DNA from 2 places in the Chitinibacter fontanus genome. Region 1 is predicted to be linked to the other one. Evidence: predicted binding sites of a transcription regulator. Region 1 holds the regulator's gene; the other holds the start of a gene.
What was found. Region 1 encodes sigma-54, which starts transcription at its own class of promoters, with help from an activator protein. Its sites were predicted from a motif close to CTGGCACGCTTCATGCTT; they were not measured.

Region 1 (5,284 bases):
GGATTTACCCATTGACGATTCGCCCGTCAGCAAAACGCCTACCTCCAGCACATCCAGAAATACCCCATGCAGGTGTGTAGATACAGCCAATGCTTTACTTAGGTAATAGCGCAATACCTCCATTAAATACGGAGATTGCTCAGGGCTTGTCAATAAAGGCACATGATGGCGCTCAGCCGCATCACGCAAGGCATCGGGTACTACCTGCCCATTGGCGACAATCATCGCCGCCATTTCGCTGGCAAATAACTGGTTAAGACTACTGAGCTGCACATCGGGTGAGAGGCCATTGACATAGGCAATCTCGGCAATGCCCAGCACTTGAATCCGATTAGGGTGTACAAAATTCAAATGCCCAACCAGCGACAAAGATGGCTTTTGCTCACTGGCATCGTTAGACAGCAGATTATTCGCCCCAGATTGTCCAGCCACCCAAGTTAGGCGCAGTTTCTCGGCGTTATCAATGAATAATTGGCGGGCAGTAATTTGGGGCATACGATTCTCAAAAAAAAACTGCATCAATCAGATGCAGTCTTGATATTAACCAGCTAAGCAAAGGGAGTCTAGCTTATTGCTATTACGTAAAATCAGCGCCGTAAGGCTGCCAACTTGAGATCCGCTGCCACACCAAGTGCGGCTCTGGCACGGCATTGAGCTCTTCGCGCAATTGCTTATCCGAAAAGAGTTGAGCCAATTCGGAGAGAATTTGCAGATGCAGATCGGTGGCATTGGCTGGCACTAGCAAAACAAAAATTAGCGACACCGGTTTGCCATCAGGCGCATCAAATGGGATAGGTTCTTTCAAACGAACAAAGGCACCGGTCGCCTCTTTCAAGCCTTTAATCCGGCCATGCGGAATGGCAACGCCTTGCCCCAAACCGGTAGAACCGAGCTTTTCACGCGCAAACAAGCTATCAAAAATCACGCTACGCGCAATGCCATGGCTATTTTCAAACACAATACCCACATGCTCAAAAACGCGCTTTTTGCTACCAACATCTAAATCTAAAAATACATTACTGGTTGGCAGAATTTTGGTAATCAGGCTCATGGTCTTAATCGTGTTCCCTAGTGGACTGGGTATTGTACTTGCCTTGCTCAGAAACAAAAACGGGAACGACTCGCGGCGTTCCCGTTGTATTGCTTACGCAACGAATTATTCTTCAACCACCGCTTGGTGTTTGAGAGCTTCACCACGATGTGATGATTGTTTTTCTTTGTGTTTAACCACCTGACGATCTAATTTGTCCATCAGAACGTCAATGGCGGCATACAAATCTTCCTCAATAGCCTCAACGTGAATGTCTTTGCCGCTCACGTGTACTGTGACCTCGGCCTTGTGCTGCAGTTTGTCTACCGAAAGAATCACTGTTGCATCGATCACATTGTCAAAATGACGTACCACGCGCTCGATTTTGCTAGTGACATACTCACGGATAGCTGGAGTAACTTCAAGATGATGACCGCTGATGTTGAGGTTCATAATATTGCTCCTTCGATTTATATCGCCTTTTTATAGGCTTTTGCGCTGACTGGCAGGCGCAATGTTCAGCGCCTCCCGATACTTGGCAACGGTGCGCCGCGCTACTGCGACACCTTGCCTTGCGAGTTCTTCTGTTATAGCACTATCCGATAATGGTTTCTTTGGATTTTCCTGTGCTACCAGTTGTTTGATCAAAGCTTTGATCGATGTTGCTGAATTTTCGCCGCCGCTGTCGTTTTCAACATGACTACCGAAGAAGTATTTGTACTCCAAAACGCCGCGCGGTGTCAGCATAAATTTTTGCGTTGTCACGCGCGAAATCGTTGATTCGTGTAAATCGAGCTCTTCAGCAATATCACGCAGCACCAGCGGTTTCATGGCCACTTCGCCATATTCAAAAAACGCTTGCTGCCGCGCAACGATCGCTTGGGCCACCCGCAAAATCGTACTGCCACGCTGTTCTATGCTTTTAATCAACCACCTAGCTTCTTGCAAAGCGCTAGCAAGATTGTCTCCAACTTCACCTTGCAACAGCCGCGCATACATTTCATTGACTTTAATTTTGGGCTGCGCAGCCTGATTCAGGCGCACAGTCCAGCGACCACGTAACTTTTGCACCAGCACATCAGGCACGACATAACGTGTTGTATCCGCGCCCCAGTTGGCCGCTGGTCTAGGGTTCAAGGCCCGGATAATCTGCTGAGCCTGACGCAATTGATCATCATCACATTGAAACTGTTTTTTTAGCTTGGCAAAATCGCGGATCGCTAATAACTCCAATCCAGTCTCAATTAAGCGACGCGCCAACAAATACTCAGGAGTATTGGGAGCAGATTTCAATTGCAGCAACAGACATTCCGACAAGGATCGAGTGCCAACCCCCAGCGGCTCGAGCTGCATTAAATATTGATGTGCGATTCGCAACTCATCAACTTCAAGCTCAAGCTCCTGCACTATTTCAGCAGGTAATTGCGCAAAAATTTCCTCTAAGTCTTGCGTGAGTAAGCCATCTTCATCCAAGGCTTCAATTAACAAGGCAAGCAGGGCATGATCACGCGCAGAAAGCCCCATCAGACGGGCTTGCGCCAATAAATGATCACGCAAACTTAATTCAATCGCGACTCGTAAAGTGGGGTCGTGCTCATCATCCTCGTCGTATGAACCACCATTTTTTACCTCGTCCCAACGAAGTCCATCCAAATCATCCACATGATCCGTACTGGAGTCAGTCGTCTCAGGAGCGGCGACCTCGAGGGAGTCCGGCGAGTCACCAGCCGACTCTTCCCTCTCTAGCAACGGGTTATCTGCCAAGTATTGCTCAACTTCCTGATTAAAATCGAGCGTAGAAAGCTGCAACAGTTTGATCGACTGCTGTAATTGTGGCGTTAAATTGAGCTGCTGCGACATGCGCAGCTGCAAAGATTGCTTCATAAATCCAGCACAAGGAGGAAATTACATTCGGAAGTGTTCGCCCAGATATACGCGACGAACATCTTCATTATTCACGATCTCAGCCGGTTTACCAGCTGCCATCACCGAGCCTTCTGAAATGATATAAGCACGGTCACAAATACCGAGCGTTTCGCGAACATTATGATCGGTAATCAACACCCCAATTCCGCGCTCTTTCAAGAAGCCAATAATGCGCTGAATATCAATCACCGCAATCGGATCGACACCGGCAAATGGCTCATCAAGCAAGACAAATTGTGGGTTAGACGCCAACGCACGCGCGATCTCGACACGGCGGCGCTCTCCACCGGACAAACTCATGGCATTACTATTGCGTAGATGCCCCACATGCAGATCATGTAATAATTCATCTAGGCGCTCAATAATTTGCGCTTTATCGCTGTAGTGCAGCTCCAGCACCGATTTGATATTTTCGGCCACAGTCATTTTGCGAAAAATCGAGGCCTCTTGGGGCAGATAGCCCAATCCTAAGCGAGCGCGCTTATGAATCGGCTGCTGACTCACGTCGACACCATCGAGCTCGATGGTGCCCTGATCCATCCGCACCAGACCGACAATCATGTAAAAGCTGGTGGTTTTGCCGGCTCCATTGGGACCCAATAAACCAACCACTTCACCACTACTGACTTCCAGTGATACATCGCGCACTACAGTGCGTTTCTTATAACTTTTCTGCAAATGCTGGGCTTTAAGAGTGCTCATGCGTTTTATTTGCTCACGGGCTTGCTGGCGGTTTCAGAGGCTTTTTTCTTAGGGGTCAGAGTGATATTTACACGTCCACCCGATTTACTTTGCGCCTGGTAGTACTCGGTATTCATGTCATAAGTGATTTTGTCACCCACAACTAAATCCTGATTACGTTTAATCCAAGCTTTTTCCATCAACACCATAAAACCTTTCGCACCGTCATAATCAAAGCGCAACGCCTCAGCATCCAGCATCTCACCCGAATCTAGTCTTTGCTTAAAGCGCACCGGACGCCCCTCACCTTGGGCAAACTGATTGCCTTGCTCGTCTTGGCGAGTCACCAGCTTATCGGCACGAACCACCATGGTCCCTTGTGTGACAACCACATTCCCGGTACAAACACTTTGCTGCGTTTTCTGATCTAAAGCGCAATTATCTGCGACGATATTCATCGGTTTTTCACGATCGGCGGTTTCAGCTGAAACGGTATTACTGAGTAGCAGTGCCAACAAGGGCAGCACGAGCGGTCGGAACATAGGTCATTTTTACCTTAGATTTTAATAAAAGAGTCTGTGCGCTATTGTCAGCAACAAACCCAACTGCCTCAGCATGATGCGGCCCCATATCTGCCACCACAGGGGCATCGGAGCTAGCTTGATGCGTTGCTTGATTCAAAAACACGTCATGGCTATGGATAATGAGCTCTGCTTGCGTGCCGAATGGTGCGCGACGCAATTCCACTTGATCATAGAACCAGATTTGCGAAGCTTTGAAGATACTTTTCCCGCGCACACCAGTCACCGTCATCACAGGCTTACCCGGATCCGTTTGTACCAAACGTGGCTGATTAAACAGCAGCGTATCTTCGGCACGGAAGTGGCGCACTTCGCTTGCAATCAACTCGGATCGCTTAAGCCCCGCCACATCAAAACGCTCCAATACACCACGCTGGGTAATCATATCTGGCGTATTCGGATCAATTTTCTTGGTCGAAACCATATCTATTGCCGCACGGCTCAAACCCAGGATTAGGGCAGCAACCAGTAACAATAGCATCATGGGCAAGGCCCAAATAGTCAGGCTACGCAAAATATCGCCTTACTGCAGGTATGGAGCCAAAGCTGCATCCAGCGTTCCTTGGCTTGCCATGATTAATTCACATACTTCGCGTACCGCGCCAGCACCGCCTTGGCGGCCAGTGACATAATGCGCATATTGCTGCACCAACTCGGGAGCAGCTGGCACCGACACGGCAAATGCAACGCGACGCATTACAGGCAGATCAATGACATCATCCCCCATAAACCCACACTCGTGCTCGCTCACTCCAACTTGCTCGATCAAAGCTTTAAAGGAAGCCAATTTATCGTGTGAGCCTTGGTGCAAATAGTCGATGCCCAGATTTCGCGCTCGATGCTCAAGCAAACGAGAAGTGCGTCCGGTAATAATCGCCAATTTCACCCCGCTATTTTGCAGCATTTTCATTCCATGCCCATCGAGCGAATTAAATGCTTTCATTTCTTCGCCTGAGTCAGAAAAATACAAACTACCGTCGGTCATCACACCATCGACATCAAAAATCATTAATTTTACTGGTTTTGCCCGTTCAATCATTTTTCCACCCCTAGCAGGGTATTAATC
Region 2 (5,284 bases), 1.4 Mb from region 1:
TCAATATCAACGATTGCAGTCATGCATTGCTCCTATCAGTTTAACGGTTTTACCACCCATTTAAGGCCATCATCATCTGGATGTGGCCCAATACTAAAGCCCAAATGTTTCATAAAGGCAAGCATGGTCTTATTACTACTGAGCACCTCGCCTTCAATTACTTTTAGATTCATATCACGCGCAGCATTAAATAGCGCATCCATCAATCTTACCCCAAGCCCCTTTCCTTGCCAGCGATCGTCAATCACAACCGCAAATTCACAACTATCGCGATCGGGGTTTGCGGTAAAACGCGCCACACCAATAATCATTTCACCACCGCCAGTTTCCACCGTGGCAACAATTGCCATTTCCCGCGTGTAATCGAGCTGAGTAAAGCGCGCAAGCAATGCCTGAGGCAAGGTTTTCAAGGTGCTCATAAAGCGGTTATAGCGGCTTTCATCAGAAAGATTACTCACAAAAGTCGCCACTAACTCTGCATCTTCTGGGCGAATTGGCCGCAAGGCCATGGGCATACCATTTTTAAGCTGCGTCACACTAGCCAGATGCGCCGGATAAGGGTGTATCGCCATATGGCTATACCGTCGTGCCTGCTCAGGAACGGGCGCGATAATGATTTTCGCATCGACGGCAACAACACCATTTTCATCAGCGACCAAAGGGTTAATGTCCATTTGCTGAATCTGCGGCAATTCGCACACCATTTCAGAAACACGCATCAACACCATTTTAACGGCAGCCATATCAACGGGCGGCTGATTACGAAATGCACCAAGCATTTTTTTGACACGTGTGCGGCGAATTAAGTTTTCTGCGAGGTATTCGTTCAGAGGCGGCAACGAGACTGCCACATCGTTAAATACCTCCACGGCAATACCACCAAAACCGAAAGTAATCACTGGACCAAAGGCGCGATCACGCGAGACACCAACCATCAACTCGCGGCCCGATTTTTTACCATGCATGGGCTGAATCACCAAACCACGAACGTGTTCCGAGCCGAGCCGGTCATGTGCACGAGCAAGCATTTTGTTCGACTCGGATGCGACTTGCACCAAACTATTGAGGTTGAGTACCACGCCGTCGATATCGGTTTTGTGCAGGATGCCTTCGGCATCGATTTTCAGCGCCACGGGCAAGCCCAAGCCCATGGCCGCAGTCACCGCGTCATCAGCGGTTTTAGCGCGCACCGTGAGGGTAACCGGAATATGGAAGGCACGCAGCAACGCTTTGGATTCGACTTCGTCGAGCACTTCGCGCCCGCTGGCTAAGACACCTTCAATAATCATGTGTGCCGTTTCAAAGTCGGGCTCTTCCATTTCGCCAATCGGTGCGGGCGTCTGTAGCAATAATTGTTGGTTGTACTGCCATGACGCCAGCGAGTAAAACACCTCTACGGCATTTTCAGGTGAACTAAAGTGCGCACACTGTGCTTTCGAGAGTAGTTTTCGGCTTCCTTCAACTTTTTTACCACCAATCCACGACAGTAAAATTGGCTTTTCAGTGGTTCGCCGCAAAGCAATCATTGCTTCTGCTGTAGCCATATCATCGGTGCCACTTTGTGGGGTGAACACCACCAGTACTCCGTCAATGTTGGGATCGTGCAATACGATCTCCGTCGCGATCTTGAAGCGTTCGGCACTAGCATCGCCCAAAATATCCACGGGGTTATGGTGCTGAGCTTGCGGCGGTAAGAAAGCGTCCAGCTTGGCAATCGTCTCGGCACTTAAGCGTGGCAATTGCACATGCAATTCATGAGCCCGATCGACCGCCATCATCCCAGCGCCTATCCCGTTGGTAATAATCGCCAGACGCCGCCCTTTGGTCTTATAGGAGCCATCCAAAACACGTGCGGCAGTAAATAATTGATTAATCGAGCGCAGACGCAATACCCCGGCGCGCTTGAGTGCAACATCGAATACGTCATCGCCACCGATTAGGCGTTCCGAGTGGGTACGCCCTATTCGATCATCATGATCAAATCGTCCAACCTTCAAGGCCAACACCGCTTTGGAGCGCGAAGCAGCTCGCAGCGCCGACATAAACAGGCGCGCATCTTTTAAATCCTCGATGTATAGCAAAATTGATTTGGTCTTCGGGTCGGCAACCAGATAATCAAGCACATCACCCACATCAATATCAGCGGCAGTGCCGAGTGATACAACCGACGAAAAACCCAAATCCTGTGATTCTGCCCAATCCAGAATCGCTGAGGTCACCGCCGAAGATTGCGACACCAAGGCCATGCTGCCATTTTTGACTTTGCCTTGATGATTACAGGCCAGTAATTTGCTAGGGGCACGAATAAAACCAAATGCAGTCGGCCCGAGAATACGCATGCCATATTGCCGCGCACGCGCGAGAATTTTATCGAGTAAGACTTTGCCTTTGGCGTCGGTGCCCACAAAGTCCCACGACATCACCATCACAAAACGAATGCCTTGCTTGCCGCAACCTTCGATTAACTCGGCCAGCGTTTTGCTAGGCGTGGTGAGAATAGCCAAATCCACTTTTTCCGTAACTTTGGCTATCGTTTTGACTGTTTCAAGCCCAAAAACGGTTTGATGGCGCAAATTAACCGGAAACACTTTGCCGGTATAACCCGAATCCACCAGGTTACGCATTACTTTTTCACCAACCGAGCCTGGTGTTTCAGAACCACCAATCACCGCAATAACGCGGGGATCAAATAGCGGGGCTAGATAATGTGGTTTCATTGGCTTAATCCAAATAATGCGGGCTTTTTAATTGTATATGCTGCCAGCAAAACACAATATATATTGCGATGCAAAATACATGAAAATGATTAGATAAAGTGATCTGACGCTATCAGTTTGGTGAGCTGGGCGTATATAATCGCGGGGTTTGTCAAACTAGACCCTCAGGATTAGAGCTCATGGACATCAGCAAAATTGCCGCAGGTAAAAACCTGCCGGAAGATTTCAACGTCATCATTGAAATTCCTGCCAATGCACCACCAGTAAAATACGAATTCGACAAAGAATCTGGCGCGATCATCGTTGACCGTTTCGTGGGTACTTCAATGTCTTACCCAATGAACTACGGTTTCGTGCCACACACCTTGTCACTGGATGGTGATCCTGTAGATGTGCTGGTTTACACCCCATTCCCATTAGCACCAGGTATGGTCATCAAATGCCGTGCAGTGGGTGTCTTGGGCATGGAAGACGAATCGGGCATGGACGCCAAAGTCATTGCCGTTCCTGTACCGAAAGTCTGTGCGATGTTCGCTCACATCGAAAAACTGGAAGACATTCCAGAATTGCTGCTCGCCCAAGTAAAACACTACTTCGAGCACTACAAAGACCTAGAAAAAGGCAAGTGGGTTAAAGTGACTGGCTGGGGCGACAAAGCCGCTGCCGAAGCTGAAATCATGACGAGCTACGAGCGAGCACAAAAAGCCTAAGCATTAAGGCTAAGCCATCCAAACCCGCCACGGCGGGTTTTTTTACGTCTTGGCATGATCTAACGCGGCATACTATGGCATGTATGGGCTATGAAGGCATATTAATAAATATCCGCAAGCACATACCCATTAAAACTATACAAACGGCATTCCTTCCTCAGCTAATTTGGTAGCCCTTCAGCTCAAACCTGCGCACCAAATTAACGCAAAGACCACGATCACACACCGCTCAACGCACCATAATCAAGCAAAGATATTCAACAGAGCACCAAACCGCCGACGAATATCTTCACTTCGCACCAGCTTTGAGCGCTGGCACGCTCTTTGCTAGTGCACATGCCATAAAAATGATCACACACGAGAGTACACATGGACGCTTTTCGCACCAGTACGGACGTACTGTTTATTTTATTGGGCGCGATTATGATTTTGGCAATGCATGCCGGCTTCGCATTTCTGGAGCTCGGTACTGTGCGCAAAAAAAATCAGGTGAATGCCCTAGTTAAGATCCTGACCGATTTTGCAGTATCAGCGATTGCCTACTTTTTTGTTGGCTATACCATTGCCTATGGCGTTCATATGCTTGTTCCGGTCAGCGAGCTCAATGCTGCCAGCGGCTATGGCATGGTGAAATTTTTCTTTTTACTGACGTTTGCGGCAGCTATTCCAGCGATTGTATCGGGCGGGATTGCAGAGCGCGCCAAATTTCATCCGCAATCAGCCGCTACATTCATTTTGGTTGGCCTGGTTTACCCCTTCTTTGAAGGGATGATGTGGAATAACAATTATGGTGTGCAGGATTTATTTAAAGCGTGGTTTGGCGCCACCTTCCATGACTTTGCGGGTTCGGTCGTTGTACATGCTGTTGGCGGCTGGATTGGCTTGGCTGCGGTGCTCCATCTTGGTGCGCGTCGTGGCCGCTACAGCAAAGAGGGTCGCGTTGCGGCACATCCACCTTCAAGCATCCCTTTTCTGGCCTTGGGCGCGTGGATTCTGATTGTTGGCTGGTTTGGTTTTAATGTGATGAGCGCACAAAAAATCGAAGGCATTTCCGGCTTGGTTGCGATGAATTCACTCATGGCCATGGTGGGCGGCACGCTAGTTGCAACGGTGATGGGTAAAAATGACCCGGGGTTTATCCACAACGGCCCTTTAGCTGGCTTGGTGGCAGTTTGTGCTGGCTCAGATATCATGCATCCACTTGGTGCGCTGGTCGTTGGTGGTGTAGCAGGCGGCATCTTTGTCTACCTGTTTACGGTCACCCAAAACAAATGGAAGATCGATGATGTACTAGGGGTCTGGCCACTACATGGCATTTGTGGCGCATGGGGCGGTATTGCTGCAGGCCTATTTGGCAGCAAAGCTTTGGGTGGCATAGGCGGAGTAAGTATTCTGGCACAACTCGTTGGGACGCTCTTAGGGGTGGTGATTGCTTTTGTCGGTGGCTATCTGGTTTATGGCCTACTCAAAAAAACGGTCGGTATCCGCCTCAGTGATGAAGAAGAATTCAATGGAGCCGATTTAAGCATCCACCAAATTTCAGCTAGCCCAGAGCGTGAGACCAACTGGTAAGCAAGTCCTTCCAATCAAAGCAAAGCCGTACCTTGATGAGGTGCGGCTTTTTAATTGATAACAGTAAAAAATGCCGCCGGATTAAACATCATTAATCAATGCATGCACACCGATAAATCACTGCGCAGCGCTTCACCTCCCGTATATACTTATGGACTTTCGTACCTCGTTGCATAAAGGTTTGTTCGTATGTTTGCACGTTTACACCCTGTATTGACTCTCGCATTTTGTGCCTGTCTTAGCCTGATGGGCTGCTCAGCCAGTGCTGAAAAGAACACCAATGCC

Region 2: the regulator sigma-54 is predicted to act here: its motif matches at 3,740-3,757, upstream of HZU75_RS12945 (ammonium transporter).

The regions. Positions count from the first base shown of each region.
Region 1 covers NZ_CP058952.1:506,198-511,481, forward strand. The annotation lists gene hprK (HPr(Ser) kinase/phosphatase) at 1-495, opposite strand, end outside; gene HZU75_RS02355 (PTS sugar transporter subunit IIA) at 578-1,051, opposite strand; gene hpf (ribosome hibernation-promoting factor, HPF/YfiA family) at 1,157-1,483, opposite strand; gene HZU75_RS02365 (RNA polymerase factor sigma-54) at 1,514-2,914, opposite strand; gene lptB (LPS export ABC transporter ATP-binding protein) at 2,936-3,658, opposite strand; gene lptA (lipopolysaccharide transport periplasmic protein LptA) at 3,664-4,179, opposite strand; gene lptC (LPS export ABC transporter periplasmic protein LptC) at 4,133-4,702, opposite strand; gene HZU75_RS02385 (KdsC family phosphatase) at 4,742-5,257, opposite strand.
Region 2 covers NZ_CP058952.1:2,708,918-2,714,201, reverse strand. The annotation lists gene HZU75_RS12960 (DUF4332 domain-containing protein) at 1-23, opposite strand, end outside; gene HZU75_RS12955 (bifunctional acetate--CoA ligase family protein/GNAT family N-acetyltransferase) at 36-2,717, opposite strand; gene ppa (inorganic diphosphatase) at 2,897-3,427, shown strand; gene HZU75_RS12945 (ammonium transporter) at 3,797-4,999, shown strand; gene HZU75_RS12940 (TraB/GumN family protein) at 5,189-5,284, shown strand, end outside.